4 regions of the Paenibacillus sp. MZ03-122A genome follow, and region 2 is predicted to be linked to each of the others. Evidence: riboswitches for the same ligand, from Rfam matches in the RefSeq annotation. Region 2 holds a riboswitch; each other region holds the start of a gene.

Evidence for each region. Region 2 has a riboswitch for cyclic di-AMP ahead of NLX74_RS23065 (resuscitation-promoting factor). Riboswitches for the same ligand answer to the same signal wherever they lie in the genome.
Region 1: it holds a riboswitch for cyclic di-AMP, as region 2 does, so the genes downstream of both, NLX74_RS09230 (3D domain-containing protein) here and NLX74_RS23065 (resuscitation-promoting factor) in region 2, are expected to answer to the same signal.
Region 3: it holds a riboswitch for cyclic di-AMP, as region 2 does, so the genes downstream of both, NLX74_RS15395 (TrkH family potassium uptake protein) here and NLX74_RS23065 (resuscitation-promoting factor) in region 2, are expected to answer to the same signal.
Region 4: it holds a riboswitch for cyclic di-AMP, as region 2 does, so the genes downstream of both, NLX74_RS00175 (hypothetical protein) here and NLX74_RS23065 (resuscitation-promoting factor) in region 2, are expected to answer to the same signal.

The regions. Positions count from the first base shown of each region.
Region 1 covers NZ_JANAVI010000003.1:435,804-441,042, forward strand. Annotated here, with positions in the region: gene NLX74_RS09215 (M20 family metallopeptidase) at 1-643, opposite strand, end outside; gene NLX74_RS09220 (ABC transporter substrate-binding protein/permease) at 792-2,255, shown strand; gene NLX74_RS09225 (amino acid ABC transporter ATP-binding protein) at 2,242-2,964, shown strand; cyclic di-AMP (ydaO/yuaA leader) riboswitch at 3,199-3,367, shown strand; gene NLX74_RS09230 (3D domain-containing protein) at 3,374-4,042, shown strand; gene NLX74_RS09235 (polysaccharide deacetylase family protein) at 4,242-5,048, opposite strand.
Region 2 covers NZ_JANAVI010000017.1:79,083-84,321, reverse strand. Annotated here, with positions in the region: gene NLX74_RS23075 (HD domain-containing protein) at 1-343, shown strand, start outside; gene NLX74_RS23070 (TatD family hydrolase) at 386-1,156, shown strand; cyclic di-AMP (ydaO/yuaA leader) riboswitch at 1,358-1,640, shown strand; gene NLX74_RS23065 (resuscitation-promoting factor) at 1,912-3,060, shown strand; gene rnmV (ribonuclease M5) at 3,207-3,752, shown strand; gene rsmA (16S rRNA (adenine(1518)-N(6)/adenine(1519)-N(6))-dimethyltransferase RsmA) at 3,760-4,644, shown strand; gene yabG (sporulation peptidase YabG) at 4,700-5,239, shown strand, end outside.
Region 3 covers NZ_JANAVI010000006.1:240,180-245,418, forward strand. Annotated here, with positions in the region: gene NLX74_RS15390 (potassium channel family protein) at 1-467, opposite strand, end outside; gene NLX74_RS15395 (TrkH family potassium uptake protein) at 485-1,825, opposite strand; cyclic di-AMP (ydaO/yuaA leader) riboswitch at 2,234-2,386, opposite strand; gene NLX74_RS15400 (type II CAAX endopeptidase family protein) at 2,648-4,378, shown strand; gene uvrC (excinuclease ABC subunit UvrC) at 4,347-5,239, opposite strand, start outside.
Region 4 covers NZ_JANAVI010000001.1:27,421-32,659, reverse strand. Annotated here, with positions in the region: gene kdpA (potassium-transporting ATPase subunit KdpA) at 1-566, opposite strand, end outside; gene NLX74_RS25755 (potassium-transporting ATPase subunit F) at 676-753, opposite strand; gene NLX74_RS00175 (hypothetical protein) at 937-1,332, opposite strand; cyclic di-AMP (ydaO/yuaA leader) riboswitch at 1,448-1,615, opposite strand; gene NLX74_RS00170 (glutathione peroxidase) at 2,082-2,567, shown strand; tRNA gene NLX74_RS00165 (tRNA-Leu) at 2,659-2,741, opposite strand; gene NLX74_RS00160 (urease accessory protein UreF) at 3,004-3,741, shown strand; gene NLX74_RS00155 (Rha family transcriptional regulator) at 4,038-4,259, shown strand; gene NLX74_RS00150 (helix-turn-helix domain-containing protein) at 4,384-4,767, opposite strand; gene NLX74_RS00145 (helix-turn-helix domain-containing protein) at 4,861-5,235, opposite strand.

The DNA of each region.
Region 1 (5,239 bases), on a different contig from region 2:
TACGCACTGTACTTTTTACTTGTTGACGGAACGCATTGATGCCATTGAACGTTTGAATCACAGCGTCCAGCGCGTTAATGCCCTCGTGCGGACTGGCAGCCGCGTGGGCGGATTGACCAAAAAATTCGAATTGTACAGCATCAATCGCCAGTGATTTGCCTGATTTTTCGTAATGGTCATAAGGATGCGTCATAAGTGCTATGTCGCAATCATCAAACAAACCGGCAGCGGCCATCGGGACCTTTGCACCGCGTGTTTCTTCGGCAGGTGTGCCATATACCCGTACTTCTCCACCAGTTTCGTCGATGATCGACTTGAGGCCGACGGCAGCACCTGTACTCATCATACATATCAAATGGTGCCCACAGGCGTGTCCTAGACCTTTCAGAGCGTCATATTCTGCCAGAAAAGCGACAACCGGTCCGGGTTTTGCAGATTTGTAAGTTGCAATAAAGGCTGTTTCTATGCCCAATACGGGTGTCTGGATCTCAAAACCGTGAAAAACCAGTTCTTCTTTTAAACGGGCAGCGGCCAGAAATTCCTCGTTTCCAAGTTCAGGATTTGCGCCAATATATAACGAAATGTCCTTAAACCGTGGGGCATGCTGCTCAATTGTCTTTTGAATGGTCTGCTTAAAATCCATGCTGAAAACTCCTTTATATAAACTGTAATGTAGGTACTGCGTTAGGTATGCTGAAATTGTACTATAACATTCATTGCATAATCATGCATATTCATTTATAATGACACAATCTTATTTATTATAAAGAATTTAAGGAGAGAAAAAAAGATTGAAAAAGGCATATCGTTTTACCGCCCTGGTTTTGTCGGCGGTTATCTTGCTGTTGACTGGTCTTCCCATGCTCACTGCATACGGAACGGAAGCAAAGCCACAGAAAAAACTTGTAGTGGGCATGAGTGCCGACTTTCCGCCGTATGAGTTTCATAAAGTCATTAACGGTAAGGATACCATTGTTGGGTTCGATGTGGATATCGCCAAGGAAATCGCCAAAGATTTGGATGCGGAGATGGTCCCTGAGGACATGAGTTTTGACTCTTTGCTGCCTGCTTTGCAAAGTGGTCGTGTAGACTTGGTACTGTCCGGTATGACACCGACGGATGAGCGGAGAAAGAGCATTGATTTTTCAGATGTATATTATCGCTCCAAGCAAGTCATTATGGTACGCCCAGAGGATAAAGACAAATATCCTACGATGGATGCTTTGAAAGGCGAGAAGATTGGCGCGCAAAAAGGGAGTATTCAGGAAGAAATTGCTCAAAAAGTGCCCAATGCCACTGTAACCTCACTGGACAAAATATCCGATCTGGTACTCCAGCTGCGGACCCAGCGTATCAACGCTGTTGTGATCGAAGATACGGTTGCTAAAGGATACACGTTAGATGGTACCGTAACACTTGCCAAGGCCGTGCCTGAGGATGCCGGAGCAGAAACAGCTGTAGGTATACGCAAGGGGAACGCAGAATTGCTTGCCTCTGTAAATAAAACGTTGGCTCGCCTGAAAGCGGACGGGTCGATTGAGAAGTTTTCCACAGAAGCGAGCGCGCTCTCTGCAGATCGACAGGTTTCTTCTAATAACATCGTAGATATTTTTTGGAAATACCGCAGTTTTTACGCTACGGGTATCGGCTACACTCTGTTGCTGTCTGCACTCGGAGTCCTGTTTGGATTTATCATTGGTCTGATCGTATCCTTGCTGCGGATGAGCGGTATACGCATCATTGAGTGGTTAGGTACCACTTATGTGGAAATCCTGCGTGGCACACCTATGCTGGTGCAACTCATGATCATTCACTACGGGGTTGCTTTGACGCTGGGTGTCAATTTTACCCCACTCCAGTCTGGTATAATCACATTGTCTCTGAATAGTTCAGCATATCTGGCTGAAATTTTCCGTGCAGGTATCCAGGCAGTGGACCGTGGACAGATGGAAGCTGCCCGCTCGCTCGGGATGGGGAGAGGCAAAGCTATGCGTCACGTCATTTTACCGCAAGCGTTTAAATCTATTTTACCTGCTATCGGTAATGAGTTTATTACGATCATTAAAGAATCCTCCATTATTTCGACCATTGGGATGGTGGATATTATGTATCAGGCCCAGGTCATTAAGAACATTACCTACGAAGGATTAAGTCCGTTCATAATCGCAGCCGCTATTTATTTTGTAATGACATTCAGCTTGTCTAAGCTGCTGGGTTTATGGGAAAGGAAGTTGAGAGCCAGTGATCACCGTTAAACAACTGCGTAAATCGTTCGGTAAGAATGAAATTTTAAAAGGCATTGATATAGATATCGCCAAAGGTGAAGTCGTCGTCATCATCGGCCCCAGTGGTTCAGGGAAGAGTACGTTTTTGCGTTGTATGAATCTGTTGGAACAGCCTACGGACGGGGAGATTTTATTTGAGGGCGAGCCGATTACAGCTCGTGGCCATAATATTAATGTAACCCGGGAGAAGATGGGGATGGTGTTCCAGCATTTTAATCTTTTCCCGCATAAAACAGTGTTGCAGAACCTGACACTTGCCCCAACACAGGTTAGAAGACAGTCAGGGAAGGAAGCGGAAAAAATTTCGCTAGAACTCTTGCGTACCGTAGGGCTTGAGGATAAGAAGAATACCTATCCGAACCAGCTATCCGGAGGACAGAAGCAACGTATTGCGATTGCACGTGCTTTGGCCATGCAGCCGCATGTAATGCTGTTCGATGAGCCGACTTCTGCATTGGACCCTGAAATGGTTGGAGAGGTTCTGGATGTAATGAAGAAGCTCGCCGAAGGCGGCATGACAATGGTAATCGTGACGCATGAAATGGGCTTTGCCCGCGAGGTAGGCGATCGAATTATCTTTATGGATAACGGTCAAATTGTGGAGCAAGGTACACCAGAGCAGGTATTTGGCACTCCAAGCCATGATCGCACCCGTGATTTTCTTGCCAAAGTATTGTAAGAAAGTGTTGATATAATCTATAAAAAAGGCCCTCCGTTTGACGGAGAGCCTTTTTTCTTTTTGTCACCATTTCCCCATACTTTCGTAACAAATATCGATTTCTTGATGACAAAATTGTAATGAGTGTAGTATGATGTTCGAGGTTCCCAACATTTTCATGCGGATAAGGTTACAAAATTGTGATATTATGCAGTAAGCCAAAACTTACCGGGACAGCATGTGGTTATGACAACCGCTGAAGCTGGGCCCAAACTATGGGAAGTGCGGGGGACGTAACAACGGCAGTCATTCCGATACGTCATAAGACGATGTGGAATATGCCTAGGGGTGAATTGCACAAGCATAGGGCTTCTCCTGAGTCCGAATCCGACAGCTAACTTCGCAGGCATAACAGAGGAGGTACATATCTTTGAAACATCTAAAACATATTGGTAAAACGATGAAATTTGCGGTGCTTGCCGCAGCTATTGCAGGGCTGACACAGACAGCTGGAGTAGCGGATGCTGCTTCGCTTCACACTGCCAAAGAGGGCGATACCTTCTTTTTGCTTGCTCAACGTTATGGGGTATCGGTAGACGAGCTAACGAAGGCGAACCCAAACATTGCTTCCAACAATATATATGCAGGTCTGCAAATTAAGGTGCCTGGCGAAAAAAGTGTGAAGGCAGCTTCGGATTCGAAGCCGCAGCTTCTTACGGAGAAAGCACCAGCGAATGAGGGGCCAACGATTGAAGCGTGGGGCAAAACATTCAACTATAGCAAAATAGTTGACGTTAAGGCTTCAGCGTATTCTGCCGCAGCCGACGAGAATGGTAAATGGGGAGCAGTGGACTACTACGGCAATCCGCTTAAACTAGGTACAATTGCGGTAGACCCGAACGTCATTCCGATGGGCACGAAAGTGCTGGTTACAGGCTATTCCCACCCAGGTTTGCCGGATCATTCTTTTGTAGCTGTCGCTCGCGATCAGGGCAGCGCCATTACAGGAAAGCGGATTGATATCTTTATTCCAGGCAACAAATCATTTGTGAACGACTTTGGATTTCAAAATGTAAAGCTGTACGTTATTGGTAAATAGCATTGTACGTATATACGGTTTAATTAAACATAATATATATTATGTAAACTTAATGCCTGTATCCTACCGCATACAACTAGGTCGGACTCTTATCAGGTCTTATCCATAAAAAAAGGCTGTCTTGACGAGCAGAAAACTTCTGCTGGTAAGACAGCCTTTTTACGTTGCTTTAGCTTGTAGCTCAATCATAAACATATGGTTATTTCCGTTCCGATGTGTGGAGTAGCCGGGGAACTGTCACAAATTTGTAACCCTTAGCTTTTAGAGAGTGAATTAGACCCGGCAGAGCTTGGACAGTGCCTCGCAAGTTGGAACTTTGGCCTCCACCTGCGTGCATTAAAATAATAGAGCCAGGCCCGGTAGCTGGGATCACATTGCGCTGAATTTGTGTTTTACTTAATCCCTTCCAATCGAGAGAGTCTACATTCCAATTGACAATCATATAGCCATGACGACGTGCCCATTGGATTTGAGGCTCCGTGATTTCGCCGTAGGGTGGACGGATCAACTTGGGGCGAAAACCTGCGCTGGCCTGTAAAATACGTTCTGTTTTTGTAATCTGGTTGCGAAAGCGTTCGGGTGTGGCCTTCCTAAAATCCGGATGAGTATAGGAATGGTTTCCTATAGCATGGCCTTCACGAATAATACGGCGTATGATCCCCGGATGCTTTTCCGCACGGTGACCGACGATGAAAAAGGTGGCTTTGATGCCATTGGCGTGTAATACGTCCAAAACCTGCGGCGTATACCTAGAATCGGGCACATCATCAAAGGTTAGGGCAATTTGGCGGGTGTGTGGGCCGCACATTTTAAAAATGTCCGCATGTTTTTTTCGCAGCATTGCTAATGTAGGAGTTGCTCGATCTGTGCTCTGATGTACAGAAGAAGCAACAGCTGTTTCCTTGGGATGGGGCGTTCCGGTGTTGGGAGGCGCATCCGCGTGAACGGGTAAACTTGAGAATGCTAGTAACAGTGCCAAGCATGGCAACACTCCCCTGTACGGCATATGTATCCCCCCTTTCCGTGCAGTGGTACCTAGTGGTGCTCTCGACTATTATGTACCTGTCCTATTAAAAATATGCTGTTAACCAAGTTCGGCTCATAAACGAATGGAAAGAAGCCCACGATGAAACGATTATCAATGAAGATGATGGAGCTAAACGTACATATTCTCTTAAACATGACCGATAACAGGAG
Region 2 (5,239 bases):
ATTGTATAAATATGTAGAGATTGAAAATATGGATACAGATACCATTGACAGTATTCGAGAAGCTTTGAAAGAGGCTGGTTTGCACCCTGAATATGATTTTGAAATTGATTTTCCGACAGATCTTCCTTATGATGTGTTTCGGCAGGGTGGCTCGACGGACAACCAGATTTTACTGCTTGGACGTCAGGGCGAGGTGAGTGAAATATCCGAAGTTTCGGAAATTGTGCGCTCAATAAGTGGTATTCACCGAGGAAAATATCATATGTATTTTCCCCAGAATAAATTGAACGCGGTAAAAGACAGGTTACCTGCCAAAATAAGGAATTATTTTGTCAAAGAATAGACAACTATATAGAAATGTAAGTAAAAAAAGGAGATGTAAACCTTGGATTTATTCGACACCCATACTCACTTGGATGCGCCACAATTTGACGAAGATCGTGAAGAAGTTATAGCACGTGCTGTCGAATCAGGAGTAACGCGGATGATCAATATCGGATTTAATCGTGAGACCATTCCATCCACCATGGAATTGGCCGAGACGTACGATTTTATTTATGCAGCAGTTGGATGGCATCCGCAGGATGCGATTACAATGCAGGAGGGCGATCTAGAATGGATTGCATCGTTATGCAGTCATAAGAAGGTTGTAGCCATCGGGGAGATCGGTCTGGATTATTATTGGGATACATCACCGAAGGATGTGCAGCATCGGGTGTTTCGAAACCAAATTGGTCTGGCTCGTGAGCTCAAGATGCCCATTGTTATTCATAACCGGGATGCACATGAAGATATTGTTAAGATTTTGCGCGAGGAAAAAGCGAGTGAGATTGGTGGAGTCATGCACTCTTTTTCGGGTAGCTGGGAGACAGCCAAAATGGTGCTGGATATGGGATTTCACCTTTCCTTCGGTGGTCCAATAACGTTCAAAAATGCCAAGCAGCCAAAAGAGGTGCTCGCACAGGTGCCGCTGGACCGTCTGCTCATTGAAACTGATGCTCCCTATCTGACACCTCATCCGTATCGTGGGAAGCGAAATGAGTCTGCACATGTGAGACTGGTAGCAGAGGCTGCAGCCCAAATCAAAGGGATTACAGTGGAGGAATTAGTGTCAATAACGACCCGAAATGCCCTGGAACGATTTGACATTCAATGAAAAAGTGAAGAAATCGATCAAAATAAAGAGATAGACGAAGCTAATCATGAATTTGTTGCAGGAAACTCGAGAATATTACAATATTTTAACCGAATATTTTAAAAAATGTACTTGAAACCTGCTTTACAACATGCATAGAAACAGGATATCATCTTTTCAGTGAATTGTTGTTTGAATGTAAACATCAACAAGTCATTTCATGAACCAGTCTCGCTGAGTCCCTTTTACAGGGAACGGGGGAACCGATATGGCTTACAGTACGTCCGGCGTATGTGCAAGAAGGGAACGTCTCTTCCGCCAGCCGGCTCGACCTAAATTCTTTTCCCGGATGGGATTGAACAGGTGGAGGAGCCGTATTTCGATTTCTTTCTGGGTCTTCGGGGTGAATGTGAAGGCGACCGCCATGAGCGGTTGACCCAAGCTAGGGCGACTCTCTACGTCCGAACCCGACAGCTAACCCCGTAAGCGTAACAAGAGAGAAGCCATCTCGTGCATGAGTTTTCCCGCATATTCACACATGCCGGAAGCCACGAAAGAGCTCTCTAGTCTCTTTCTCTGGCTTTTTTTGTTGTGAATAAAAGAAAATCTGTCATCATACTGTGGTTAAACAGGGGAGGACAGCATGCCGCGAAGACGGGTACATGGTGCAGGACAGTCGTAGTTTGGGCTTGTCTTGTAGAAAATCTGTTATAGTCACGTCAAATCTCAACTATGTCTTACTCCAGACGGCGGGCTATGTAAGGAGGACGGAGGAAATGGGCATTTTCCAAAAAAAGGATACCCATGAGTCACGCTCATCCAGCATGTCTTACGTATTGCGTTGGAAGCAAGAGAATGTGCGCCAGGCTGCTTTGGTTGCTATTTTTCTAATCGCGCTAACGATTATGATTTCAATTCTGATGTACACGCAATCTAAAAAACAAGTCTTTTTTGTCATCGATGGCAAGGCGTCTGCGGTAGAAACCCGGGAATCCATGCTTCAAGATTTGCTGAGCGAGCATTCCATTTCACTTCAGCCGCATGATACAGTTTCCATGCCGCTAAATGGAGCAATACAGGATGGCGATCGCGTAGTCATTAAACGTGCCAATCAAGTCAGAGTATCTTCAGGCAATGAGACGAAAAAGCTGTACACAACAGAAAATACAGTAGAAGGTGCCATTCGTACCTCGGGCTATAAATTATCATCAACGGATAAAGTTTATCCTGCGTTGGATGCCTCTGTTTCGTCTAACATGGACATAAAAATCGTCCGTGTGAAGAAACAGCAGGTCGAACAGAAAAAACAGGTGCCTTATCAGGTCATCAAAACGGCCGATCCGAGTCTTTATAAAGGCGATAATCGGGTCATTCAAAGCGGCAAATCGGGTGTGGTCGTCCAGCACGTTCAAAAGGTATATCATGATGGAAAGTTGGTATCCAAACAGCTGGTTAACAAGGAAGTTGCACAGAACCGGGTGGATAAGGTCATTGCGGTAGGAACGAAGAAAAAACCGGTCGTTCTTGCTGCTTCCGTCGGTCCCAATGATGCGGTTAAGGCAACGACGGTTAGTTCGGGCAGTGCTGTCCGTAAAGCAGGCGTAAATTTTAAATATAGCAAAGTTTTACAAAACGTCTCCATGACGGCGTATTCCTCACAGGAGCCAGGTATCGGTACACGTACTGCATCCGGCGCACGTGTCACGGAAGGACGCACCATCGCGGTCGATCCGAGTATAATTCCAATCGGCTGGTGGGTGTATATCGAAGGGGTGGGCTTCCGTCGTGCGGAGGATACCGGTGGCGCGATTAAAGGCCACAAAATCGATGTGTATTATGAGAGTTTGAGCCGAGCCAACCAATTTGGTCGTAAGCACGGTAAAACCGTATATGTTATCGGACCGGTAAAGCCTGAAATCAACTAAAACAGGTTGTGTATGTTGAGGGCAATGCGATAGTATTAACAACATAGTTATGCCATGCTAAGAAGAGGATATCCTCTTCTTATTTTGTTTTCAAAAGCAGGGAAAGATAAATATAGCTTGCTGTGTAGCAGTGGAGGGAAACACAAATGATCAAGGAAGTGATCGTGGTAGAGGGCCGGGATGATACGGTGGCCATTCGCCGCGCTGTTGAAGCGGATACGATAGAAACTGGCGGCTCCGCCATTAATAAAATGACGCTGCGTAAAATTGCATTGGCGCAGGAGCGGCGGGGGGTCATTATTTTAACCGATCCCGATCATGCAGGGGAGCGCATCCGTAAGATTATCGCTTCCAAGGTACCCGGCTGCAAGCAGGCCTTTATACCCGAGGCAGAAGCGACGCGTAAAGGAGATATTGGCGTGGAGAATGCCTCACCAGATGCGATCAGACACGCTCTTGCACGGGTTCATACGACAGTGGAAGGCGCCGACCCGCTGATTGAGTGGGCGGACCTGATTGATGCTGGACTCATCACCCATCCCAATGCTGCTGCACGCCGTATGGCCTTAGGGAATGTGCTGGGTATTGGTTATTGTAACGGAAAGCAGCTACATAAACGGCTGTCTGTATTTCAGATCAGCCGCGAGGAATTTGCCGGGGCACTGGCACAAATTGAAAGTGAAGGATTGTGATGTCCGTATGGCAGGGATTCAAGATATAGCAACACCGCGGCGTACGAAGGAAATTATTCAACGGCACGGTTTTTCGTTCAAAAAGAGTTTGGGACAAAATTTCCTGATTGATCAAAATATTCTCAATAAGATTGTAAATGCTGCCGGATTGGATGAGACGAAGGGTGCACTTGAGATCGGTCCTGGGATTGGCGCTTTGACCGAGAAGCTGGCGCAATCGGCTAAGGCAGTTACCGCTGTCGAGATTGACCAGCGGCTGCTGCCAATTCTCGAAGAGGTGTTGGCCCCTTACGAGCATGTGAAGGTACGTCATGGAGACGTGCTGAAGCTGGATTTACGTGAGGTGTTCGCAGCCGATTTTGCAGACGTGAGTAAAGTAAGTGTCGTGGCTAATCTGCCGTACTATGTTACTACACCGATTCTGATGAGGCTGCTGGAGGACAAGCTCCCTCTGGAGAATATCGTCGTTATGATCCAAAAAGAAGTGGCTGAGCGCATGGCTGCGTCTCCTGGAACGAAGGATTACGGCAGTCTGAGCATTGCAGTGCAATATTACAGCGAACCTGAATTAGTCTGCATTGTGCCGAATACAGTATTTATTCCCCAGCCAAATGTGGAGTCTGCAGTCATCCGGCTGCGTGTACGGGAAGCCCCTCCGGTGGAAGTGGTGGATGAGAAGCACTTCTTTGAAGTGGTTCATGCTGCTTTTGCTCAGCGTCGTAAAACCATTTCCAATAACTTGAAAAGCCGTTTCTTCACCAAAGAGAACAGGGACACGCTGGAGCCGCTGTTGCAACAAGCTGGTATTGAACCCTCCCGTCGAGGAGAAACGCTAAGTATTGAGGAATTTGCGCGTCTCAGCGCTGTGCTGTTGGAGGCAGGTATATCCTAAGCTGGAACCAAACTGTGCATTCACCCATACGATATAGGAGGGGTGATACAGTGTGATGAGTTTAGGAGACTTGGTCGTTCGGAAATCGTACGGCGGAGATGTCACGTTTCGTGTTGAGGACATCCAGCGGGATAAAGCGATCATTAAGGGAATAGAATTTCGGCTGCTGGCTGATTCCCCGGTGAACGATCTGGTCAGAGTGCCTGCAGACCAGATTAGCGGTAAGACTCAGCAGGCCCACATTAAGGCTGGTGAGTCTCTTAATCTGTTGCAACGGGCACGCCAGCAGCAAGCTGCTCGTAGTCAGGCAGCTCTGGTAGGGGACTGGAGTGATCCGGTCGAGTCAACGTATTTTGAAATGCCGGGAAAGGTTCTTCACCTGGATGGAGATCCCAGCTATCTGAAAAAATGTCTCAGTTTATATGAACAGCTCCGTGTTCCTGCAGAGGGACATCACGTTCACGAATCGGCAATGGCGGACACGTTGTACCGACTGCTTCCTCGTATCCGCCCGGATATCGTAGTCATTACTGGACATGACGGTGTACTGAAGCAGCCACAGCCTTACGATTTGTACAGCTTGAAAAGTTATAAA
Region 3 (5,239 bases), on a different contig from region 2:
GGTACATTGAGTTCCACAATACTGTATTCCTTAGACAACTCCAAATAATCGAGCAAATTAGGCGTGACTAGCTGGTGAGCCACCCGGATACCCATATCCCGTTCTGGATAAATAATCCGGTCCACACCGAGCTTTTCTAACGCACGCCCGTGCAGCACAGATATGGCTTTGGCTACAACTTTTTTCACACCCAGCTCCTTCAGCAAAATGGCGGTGAGGATGCTTACCTGAATGTCATCACCAATAGCAACAATGCCACAATCGAAATTACGGATGCCCAGTGATCGCAACGAGTCTTCATCGGTAGCGTCCGCCACGACAGTATGTGTCAACATCTCACTCATACTGTCCACAACATCCTCATTCCGGTCAATGCCTAGCACCTCGCACCCCATATCCACCAATTGCAAAGCCAGGCTTGAGCCAAACCGCCCCAAGCCAATAACTACAAACTGCTGCGTTTTCATATCTACTCGAAAACTCCTTATCCTATAATCATTTTGCCTTCCGGATGACGATATAATTCTTTACCCTTTTTCGGCCCCAGTGCATAAGCTAGCGTGAGTGGCCCCAGTCTACCTGCAAACATCGTCAGGGTAATCACCAGCTTGCCTATGACTGTTAAATCAGGTGTAAGCCCCATCGACAGCCCCACCGTACCAAACGCAGACACCGTCTCAAACAAGATCATCAGAAAATGATGATCTTCGGTTGCCGACAAAATCATGGTCACCCCGATCACGAACAGCAACCCCAGCAGTGTGATGGTCAAAGCCTTGTAAATTCGTCCCTGCGCAAGTCGGTACTTGAACAGTACAATATCTTCCCGCCCCCGCAGCATCGAAATCACTGCTCCAATGAGCAGGGCGAATGTTGTGGTCTTAATCCCGCCTCCAGTAGAGCCAGGGGAAGCCCCAATAAACATGAGTATGATGATAAAAAACTGCGTAGCCTGCCGCAAGCCTGCGATGTCCAGTGTATTGGCACCTGCGGTACGGGGAGTAACGGACTGGAATAAAGATCCCAGTAGCTTACCACCCCAATCAAGCGAGCCAAGAGTCTTTGGATTCGTAAACTCAAATACAAAAATCACGAGCGTGCCGACTACAATCATAGCGCCCGTCATGCTGAGTACCACCTTGGTATGCAAGGACAGTCTCTTGCGCTTGCGATATTCTGCCAGGTCTGACATCACTACAAAACCAATGCCGCCAGAAATAATTAGAAACATTGCGGTAAAATTAACAATCGGATCATATACATAACCTGTCAAGCTGCGAAATTCACCGAATAAATCAAAACCAGCATTGTTAAACATGGAGATGGCATGCCAGATTCCAAAATAAATCGCCCTGCCTACGGGCATATCAAAGGACCAGCGAACCGAGAATATCGTAGCGCATACGCCTTCAATAACCAGTGAGTACAGTAATACCTTACGGATTAATCCGACAATTCCCTCTACAGAAGTCTGATTCATCGCTTCCTGCAAAATGAGACGCTCCCGCAAGGAAATCCGACGCTTGAACACCAGTGCAATCAAGGTAGCCATGGTCATAAAGCCAAGACCGCCGATCTGGATCAGCGCAACGATGACAACTTGACCAAAAGTGGTAAAAAAGAGGCCGGTATCCTTTACGACAAGCCCGGTTACACAGGTCGCAGAGGCGGCAGTAAACAAAGCGTCTATAAACGCAAGTGGCTTTCCTGTTGTATTGGAAATCGGCAGCATTAACAATAAACTACCTATTAGAATGATAATGGCAAAGCCCGCAACGAATATCTGCGGTGGAGAAAGCCGAAGCCAGCTTGCATTGGGATTCATCTATTCATCACTTCTCTCCTAATCCTTAAAACTATAAATCAGTGATTTAATACGGTGTAAGCTCGCTACGCGTTCCATTTGATCTTTCGATCGTCGTTGCCCCTGAATTTTTTGATTTTTCCAAACCTTAGTTAACTATAATTAGCATTCCCTGAATACAGGAAGAATGCATGTCAAGCACTACTCGGCCCCCTGTGCTATTGGCGGGCAGTAGCGAAGGGGGCAGAATTGTTCTGAAGAAGCGAAGCGTTTGCCTTTATCTCCGGATTTTAACCATTAAAGGGGGTATACAATTAAAAAATCCGGGGATAACAGCAATCGGAAGAATAATCTGCACCCGCAGCGGTCTAACCAATCCAAACACTTTTATACGCACAAAAAAAGACACCGGAAAACCGAGTGCCTGACTTGGTTCCTGCTCATAGCCTACGAGGTTAGCTGACGGATTCGGGCAGCACAGTATGCCCTATTTACACTTCCGATCCAGCAGGATCGGTTGTAAAATTCACCCCAGTAACATGGTTCCCCCGTTTTCCCATAGAAATTCGGCTCAACTGTATATCATTACCTATGTATTTCATAGGCATTGCCTCAAGATTATAATCCTTCTATATCCAGATCACAAAACCGATTTCGCCGAAAAAACGTGAAATTGGCTTTATTTTGCGAATGGGCATCGTTTAATCGCAGCTTATCTAATTTTATTGGAACTTTAAAGTGCTTTCACTCTATTTTCATGAATATCGCTGGTCTGTTGGCGGGAACCTGTGCAGTATGATATCTTTAATGGATGTTCTTATTTACAGATTAAGGAGGAAACTCATGAATCCTATCGGGAAACCGGTCGTGCTCACGGCCAACTTCAAAAAATTAGGCTTGCTGGGCGGGATTGGCCTGATTTGCTTTTTTATCTTTCAATTGCTTATTCCCTCGCTTAGCAATCCGAGTCCAGAATCAGTAATGAACGCAAAGGTCATCAGCAAACAAGAAGCGGTCATACACGCATTGGACTTCGCCCGCTCCGAGCTGGGCTATACTGAATCACAGCCTGAGGAGCCTGTCGTGACCTATCAGGCCGAAACAGATTTGTACGGTTATTTATCTAGAGAAAAACTGCTTCAGCAGTACGACCGTACATGGAAAAAAAGTTACCCTTACGAAACCTTTCGGGTCGATCTGCCTGAATCCTCAGCGAAAAGCAAACTGCAAATTCATGTGGATCTATCCACTGGGAAGGTCGTTAGCTTTAAACGGATCACCTCCAGCACCAATTACACACAGGCTGATATTTCTACGGATGAACAAGCACGTAACAGGCTTGTACGTGTGGCTGAGGACGGCATGACGCTCGAAGCCAAGGAGCAGGCGGCCGCAGTATGGGTCAAGCGCTTTGGCTTTAAGCCGTCGGATTTGAAGCTTGCAACCACTGAACAAGAAGGCGGATTAAAGTATACCGTAGACGATAAAAAAATCGGCGCCTCGGTACTTACACTGGCTTTTACTTTTGAAGACGGTGATGTTCGCTCCTTCACCCAAAGCTTTTCGGCCCCGTCGTCCTATACCGATTATATCGAAAAGCAAACATTTTGGGCGAATTTGATGACCTATGCGGGTTATGCCCTATTTAGCTTTGTACTGGGTGTACTTGCCATTGTGTATGCGTCACTCACCCGACGACATACTTCATTTGTACGCGGCATTGTTCTATCCGTTGTATACTTTATTGCTAGTATAGCTGGGACCATGAACATGCTGCCTTTATTGCAAGCAGAAGCAGGCGGTAAGGGCATCCTTATATTTCTTATGGTTTTCCAGATTGGTGTTACCTTTTTCATGGCTGTAGCGCTCTACTTCTCCTTGGTCGGCGGTGACGGGCTTATGCGTCAGGTTGGACTGAATGCATGGCCGCGTGCGAAAGAGCCGGGCTACGGGCTGTATGTGCTTCGCAGTATGTATGTTGGCTACTTGTGGGCCTTTATTTTGCTCGGGGTACAATCCATTTTGTTCTTTATACTGGAGCGCACATTTAATACATTCTCCACCACAGATGCCACGCAATCCCCTTACAATATGGCTTATCCATGGCTACTGCCGATTATGGCCTGGATGGCAGGTATTGGAGAAGAGACTGTCTACCGTCTATTTGGTATTCCGATGGTCAAAAAAATAGTGAAAAACACTTTTGTTGCGTGTCTGATCACCACGCTGATTTGGGCACTGGGACATACACTTTATCCGATCTATCCGGTGATCTCCAGACCTATTGAGCTGACTTTTCTTGGTTTGCTGTTCAGTTTTGTGTTTCTGCGTTACGGCTTTATTGCCGCCATGTTCAGCCACGTTATTTTTGACAGCATTTTAATGGGACTTAGTGTGATGAGTCTGGGAGACACTGTGAATGTGAGCGCTGGTCTATTCTGGATCTTACTTCCAGCCATCGTGGGTTACATCATTTATTGGTTTAGTCCTAAAAAGCCAAATCGAATTATGTTTGAACCTATAAAAAAAGAGGAGCCGTATTCTACGACTCCTCCTCCCGAAGGGCAGCTATAATCTGACGCGCAAGCTTATCCCCAATAGAGAGAGGCCGGAAGTCTTCGACACTGGCCTCTCTTATTTTTTTGAGCGATCCAAAATGCTTAAGCAGTAACTTACGCCGTTTCTCGCCAATGCCTGGAATGGAGTCCAGCCGTGAAGTTACCATAGATTTGCCGCGTTGCTCGCGGTGGAACGTAATAGCAAAACGGTGAACCTCGTCCTGAATCCGTTGCAGTAGATAAAATTCTTCGCTATTGCGTGCAAGTGTCACGGCCTCAGAGGACTCTCCCACTAATAGTTGGGAAGTTCTATGTTTGGCATCCTTCACCAGTCCACACACAGGAATGAACAAACCCAGCTCATTTTGCAATACATCGGTCGCCGCCTTAATTTGTCCACGTCCACCATCGACAACGATCAAGTCGGGACGTTCCAAATTTTCCTTAAGCACACGTTCATATCTACGTCGGATAACCTCACGCATTGTTTCATAATCATCGGGTCCCTGCACAGAACGGATTTTATATTTTCGATACTCCTTCTTGGCAGGCTTGCCATCAATAAACACGATCATGGCGGAGACTGGATCGGAACCCTGGATATTGGAGTTATCAAACGCCTCCACCCGGTGCAAGCTATCCAGTCCAATGGCACGTCCGAGATTGCTTGCAGCTTTGGATGTCCGTTCCTCATCCCGCTCGATCAGCTTAAACTTCTCATCCAAAGCAACACGTGCATTTTCCGTCGCCATGCCTGTCATTTGCTTTTTCAGTCCACGCTGCGGTACAAGTACCTTTACATCCAACCATTCAGCCAGAGCGAGAGCCGCCGTACTCGGGTCCTCCAGTCCACCGGATAGTTGGGTTTCTGTTTCCT
Region 4 (5,239 bases), on a different contig from region 2:
AGCACCAGCGTAAGCACAAAGGCCAGCGGCAGGAAAATTCTTATAATGGCTTTAATAAAATCTTGAAAGAAATTGCCCATTCCTTCACCGCGCCGCGTCAATCCTCTCATAAAAGCCGCAGCAACCGCAAAACCGGAAGCAGCCGAAGTGAACATCATCATCGTGACGAACGCCATCTGTGTCAGATACGTAAGCCCGCTTTCTCCGCTATAATGTTGGAGATTCGTATTCGTCATAAAGCTGATTACCGTATTAAAAGCTAGTGATGCTTCCATATTACTGTTTCCAGCCGGATTACCGGGAAGCATTCCCTGTAAACGCAACAGCAAGTAGCTGATTGCCACAAGCACGGCGTTCGTAGCAATGAAACTCATAACATACGTAGTCCAACGCATGCTCTCCAGCTTCTTCAATCCTACTATCTTATAAATCAGCTTTTCTGTTCCGCCAAAAATCCGATCCGTCCGATTGGGTTCATTCGAGAATACATGATACATATAGGTGCCCACTGGCTTTACCAAGAGCAGCAATATAACGATCACAATTCCAATTTGAAGCAGCTCCATCCTCTATTCCTCCTCCAAAATGCTCCTGCGTTTGGAACAACAGACCTGCTACCTATGATGCTTAATATTCATGATCTGTTGTTCCCGCCCGCTCTATCCCTACCAGTGACTAGAACTTTTCAGGGTTCAGGAGTGCGTAGATTAAATACATAAACACAATAGCCGTAAGCCCAAGTATAACGATCATCCTCTTCGTCCTCCTTTAGAGGTCTGCGCATCACACCAGCGTACAAACAGCAGTATCACTCCATAACTCACAGCCATGACGAGCAGCATGTATATATCCATCATGTTCATACCCTCCGTATCGGTCCTCAGATCGCCATTCCTATTTCATCATAAAATCATAAAACAACTATGTTATAAGTGCTTATCCGTTCAGCAGAAAACCCACCTCTCCGTTCAATGTGTAGATCACATGGTCCGCTCCCAATCCTCGATAAATTCCTTGTGGATTACAGCCGTGCGTAATAACATAGATCGATTCCGATGTTAGCGGCCGACATATTTGCAGGAAACGGCAAGTCAGATTCAAGCTGTTCTCGAACAAATACACACTACCAATTTCTTTTTTTGGAAAATTCCATTTTCCCGCTTGCATGGTATTGATGCGGACAATGTGCTCCACACCCATTTTTTTGAGCTGTCGTTCCTCCTGGGCGCTATTCGTCAGAACTGCAAACGCCAATTTTTTGAAAATAAGCAATTTCACAAAACTTCTGCCCGCTTCATTCGGTGCAGTGACAATAATTAACCGACCTTCCATCAGTAGCTCCTCTCCCGGTATAAAAAGACAACAAAAAGAAGCCGAAGGAAAAAGGCTTTCCTCCGGCTTCTTACATATCCATGATAAAATAAACCATGGCTGCACACGGCGGTTTGTTGCCTCTCCCTGTACGCTTACGAGGTTAGCTGTCGGATTCGGACGTGAGAGTCGCCCTATTTCTGGCACTTGACCGGAAAATTCACCCCATGAGACACACGGCAAGCCGTACAGTCTCGATTGGTTCCCCCGCTTTTGCAACTGCAAAATTCAGCGCTATAGACATTTCGTTGTTGCTTCATTCAAATTAATTTGAAATTACGTCTTGAATCATACACCCGCGCATGGAAGACTGTAAAGCTCAACTGCGGGGTTATAAATCGGCCTTTAGAGCATAGAAGATTAATAATAACGCTTACAATGCGACTATGCTTCTCACAGCTCACTCAATCTCTGTTTTTCATCCCTTTTCGAAAATGACAAGCATGTCAATATTGGCGTAGGGTAGAGCGTTTTTGGCCTTTTTTTGTAAAAAGAGAAGAAAATACGCTATATGTACCAGCTAAACACCGATTGAACCCGCTTTTATAAGAAGAAACACCTTAATTCGCTCCATTTGCAGTGCGATTTACTGTTTTGAACAAAATACGATTTTACAGCGGCTAAAGGCTTAATACAGCTTTTCCAGACTTGCAACCTTACTTTGAATTGCTTACAATTTAATTGCTGAATATTGAATAAGGAGAGATACTATGACCGTTTATGAATATGATGCGCAAACCCTGCAAGGGAAACCAATTCCGTTATCCACATATAAAGGGAATGTTCTGCTTATTGTGAACACAGCCAGTAAATGCGGGTTAACCCCCCAATACAAAGCGTTACAAGAGCTATATGACCAGTACCATGAACTGGGGCTCGAAATTTTGGGATTTCCCAGCAACCAATTCGCCAAACAAGAGCCAGGTTCCAGCGAGGAGATTTCCGAGTTTTGCCAGATCAATTATGGTGTTACCTTTCCGATGTTCGCCAAGACAGATGTCAATGGCGATCAAGCGCACCCCTTATTTCGCTTCCTGACCCAAACAGCTCCGGGGGTACTAGGGTCCAAAGCGATCAAATGGAATTTTACTAAATTCTTAATTACACGAGAAGGTAACGTATTTAAGCGCTATGCACCGCAAACCACTCCAGATAAGTTGGCGGGAGATATAGAGAAGCTTTTGCAGCAAAACTGATATTCTTCTTTATCACAGTTATTAAAACAAAAAAAGCATCCCTTCACGTAAACCGTGTCAGGATGCTTTTTTAACTAGGTTTTGCATATAATGCGGTCGAGAGGACTCGAACCTCCACGGGCGTACGCCCACTACCCCCTCAAGATAGCGTGTCTGCCATTCCACCACGACCGCAAATCATAATGTATTGAGGCAACAGATTTATTATACTCTCTCATCGACTATTTGTAAACACAAATATAATAATTATTTTATATGTTATTTTATATAACATATATGAGCGATAATAATATTTAATTTGACACAAATGCCGCTAAAATGTAAATATATATTACATATATTTCGAATTTTTTCGTTATCCCTAAGTAAAGAGTAAAATAATATAACATAATGATTCACTTCGAGGAGGCGAACCGCCCTGCATAAAGGCAACCGCTTGCTGAACTATGCATTATTGTTGGACCCTTCCCTACCTGTTGGTGGCTTCACCCGTTTTAACGGACTGGAGAAACTATTCCGCAACGGACATTTGAACAGTCTACAAGACCTGGAACATTACATGCTGGATGATTTGTATCCTCAATTTACAACCGTTGACGGCATGGCTATCAACAGTCTGTATGTCGCCATCCAGCAGAATGACAGTTGGCGAATCGCTCTTATTGATAAGATGCTGCATACCCAACGTCCCTCCTTGCAGCATGTGAAGGAGTTGCGTCTATCCGGTCAGCGTCTACTTAAGCTCGCTAAGGCTCTTTATCCTTGGCTTGAATTTGACCAGTTGGAATCCATACTCATTCAATACAATGCAATTGGCACACTCGCTACCGTTCACACCTGGATTAACTTCCTCCTCGGAAACGATGTAGAACAGACCGTTCACGGCTATCTTGGCGCAGCGGTGTCCTTCTGCGTGGAAGATGCCTTCAAACTACTCAATCCTCCTTATGAGGAAAAGAACCCTTTTATGGAGCGTATGACCAGCGAGCTGCTCTCCGCATGGAAGAAGCTTAACAAACCTGAGCCAACTGCATTTCAGCGTCGCCTTCTTCACAGACATTGGTACAACTCCTACATCACTCTACCGCTTTATATGAGCCATAATAGCCAATTGGATGAGCCTAGACTGTTTTCCCCCTCAGGTCTATTCAAACGCCTTCCAGCATCCCCCTGATGCGTCGTTTCGCTAATGTGGCAGCAACACCAAAAACACTCTGCCCCTTTCCTCAGGTGGCAGAGTGTTTTTTATCCACATATAATCGAAATTCACACTATTAGTAGACTCTAGACGGGTTATCAGAACCACCTAGCACTTAATTAAGTAATTAATTCAACAAAATAACGTATTTACGATTGTAAAAACACGTATAAAAGTGTATCATAGTTTTAGATGGTTAATTCTAACATGTTTACTGATGATTATTATAACACACCAATTATTCCGCAAGAATCCGTAAGGGGCGATTTCTCTTGAACAACAAAATGCCTGTCACCTCCTTCGGGTGGGCCATCAAACAACGGCTTGTCGAACTTCGACTGGATCAGAAAACATTTTGTGAGACACACAACATTCCGCCTTCACGCTTGTCCAATCTGATTCACGGCACCCGCAAAGCACAAAGGTACAGAAAACAAGTTGCTGCAATTCTGAACATCGACGATAACGATTATAAGGAGGCACCGCCACTCTAAATCCAACAAGCATTCCAGTTACATATAGGTCATTCCATATCACCAAGAAACCAAATAAACCCGTAAAGCGAACCCCTCCAGTTCGTTTACGGGTTTTCAACCCAGACGATCTTTAGCCAAAAAATTATTCCGGCTTTGTTTTATCCTTGTCACTTTTTTGCTTACGGTATTTCGCAAATTCAACATATTCTAAAATAAAATTCTGTTCTTCCGTCTCAAGATCTTCTGCCTGGCAATTCAGTGGCCCCATCACTCCAAAAAAATAAGCAGCCTTCTGCTCCTGAAGTACGCCTTCCCCTGGCTTAATTCCTTTCATTAACCAATCAAGCGATACATTAAAAAAGTCCGAAATCTGAATCAAATGGGCGGTACCCGGCGTTGTTTTACCTCTTCTCCAATCACCGAGATTCCCTGAACTGATTTTAAGTTTTTCACAAAATGCCTTCTTGGTCATTCCGCGATCCTTAATCAAAGCTTCAATCCGCTGATAAATAGTTTGATCTCCCAAAATGTTTCCCCTCCGACACAGTAACTTTTTCTGAATTAATTTTCATTTTTCAGCCTTACTCATTAGTAATCCTCATCAAATCCTAAGCAACCATTACCCCATAGTAGAATTGCGCTGGTTTTTCTCTTTACGAAAGCGGGTAAATTCAATATACTCAAGTAAAAAATTTCTTTCCGTCTCACTAAGCGGTTCCCCCTGGCAATTCAGTTGCCCTGAAGCGTCAAAAAAATAAGGGTCTTGCGACTCCTTCAGCACCTCACCCTGTACATCTCGACCCAGCATAATCCAATCCAGACTGGCATCAAAAAAAGAAGCGATTTCAATGAGTTTATTCGTGCCCGGCGTCGTTTTTCCTCTTTTCCAATCCCCGAAGTTCCCTGTACTAATGCCTAACTGCTGGCAGAACGCCTTTTTCGTCATTCCCCGTTCCTTGATGAGTTCCTCAATGCGATGGTAAATAGATTGCATAGAA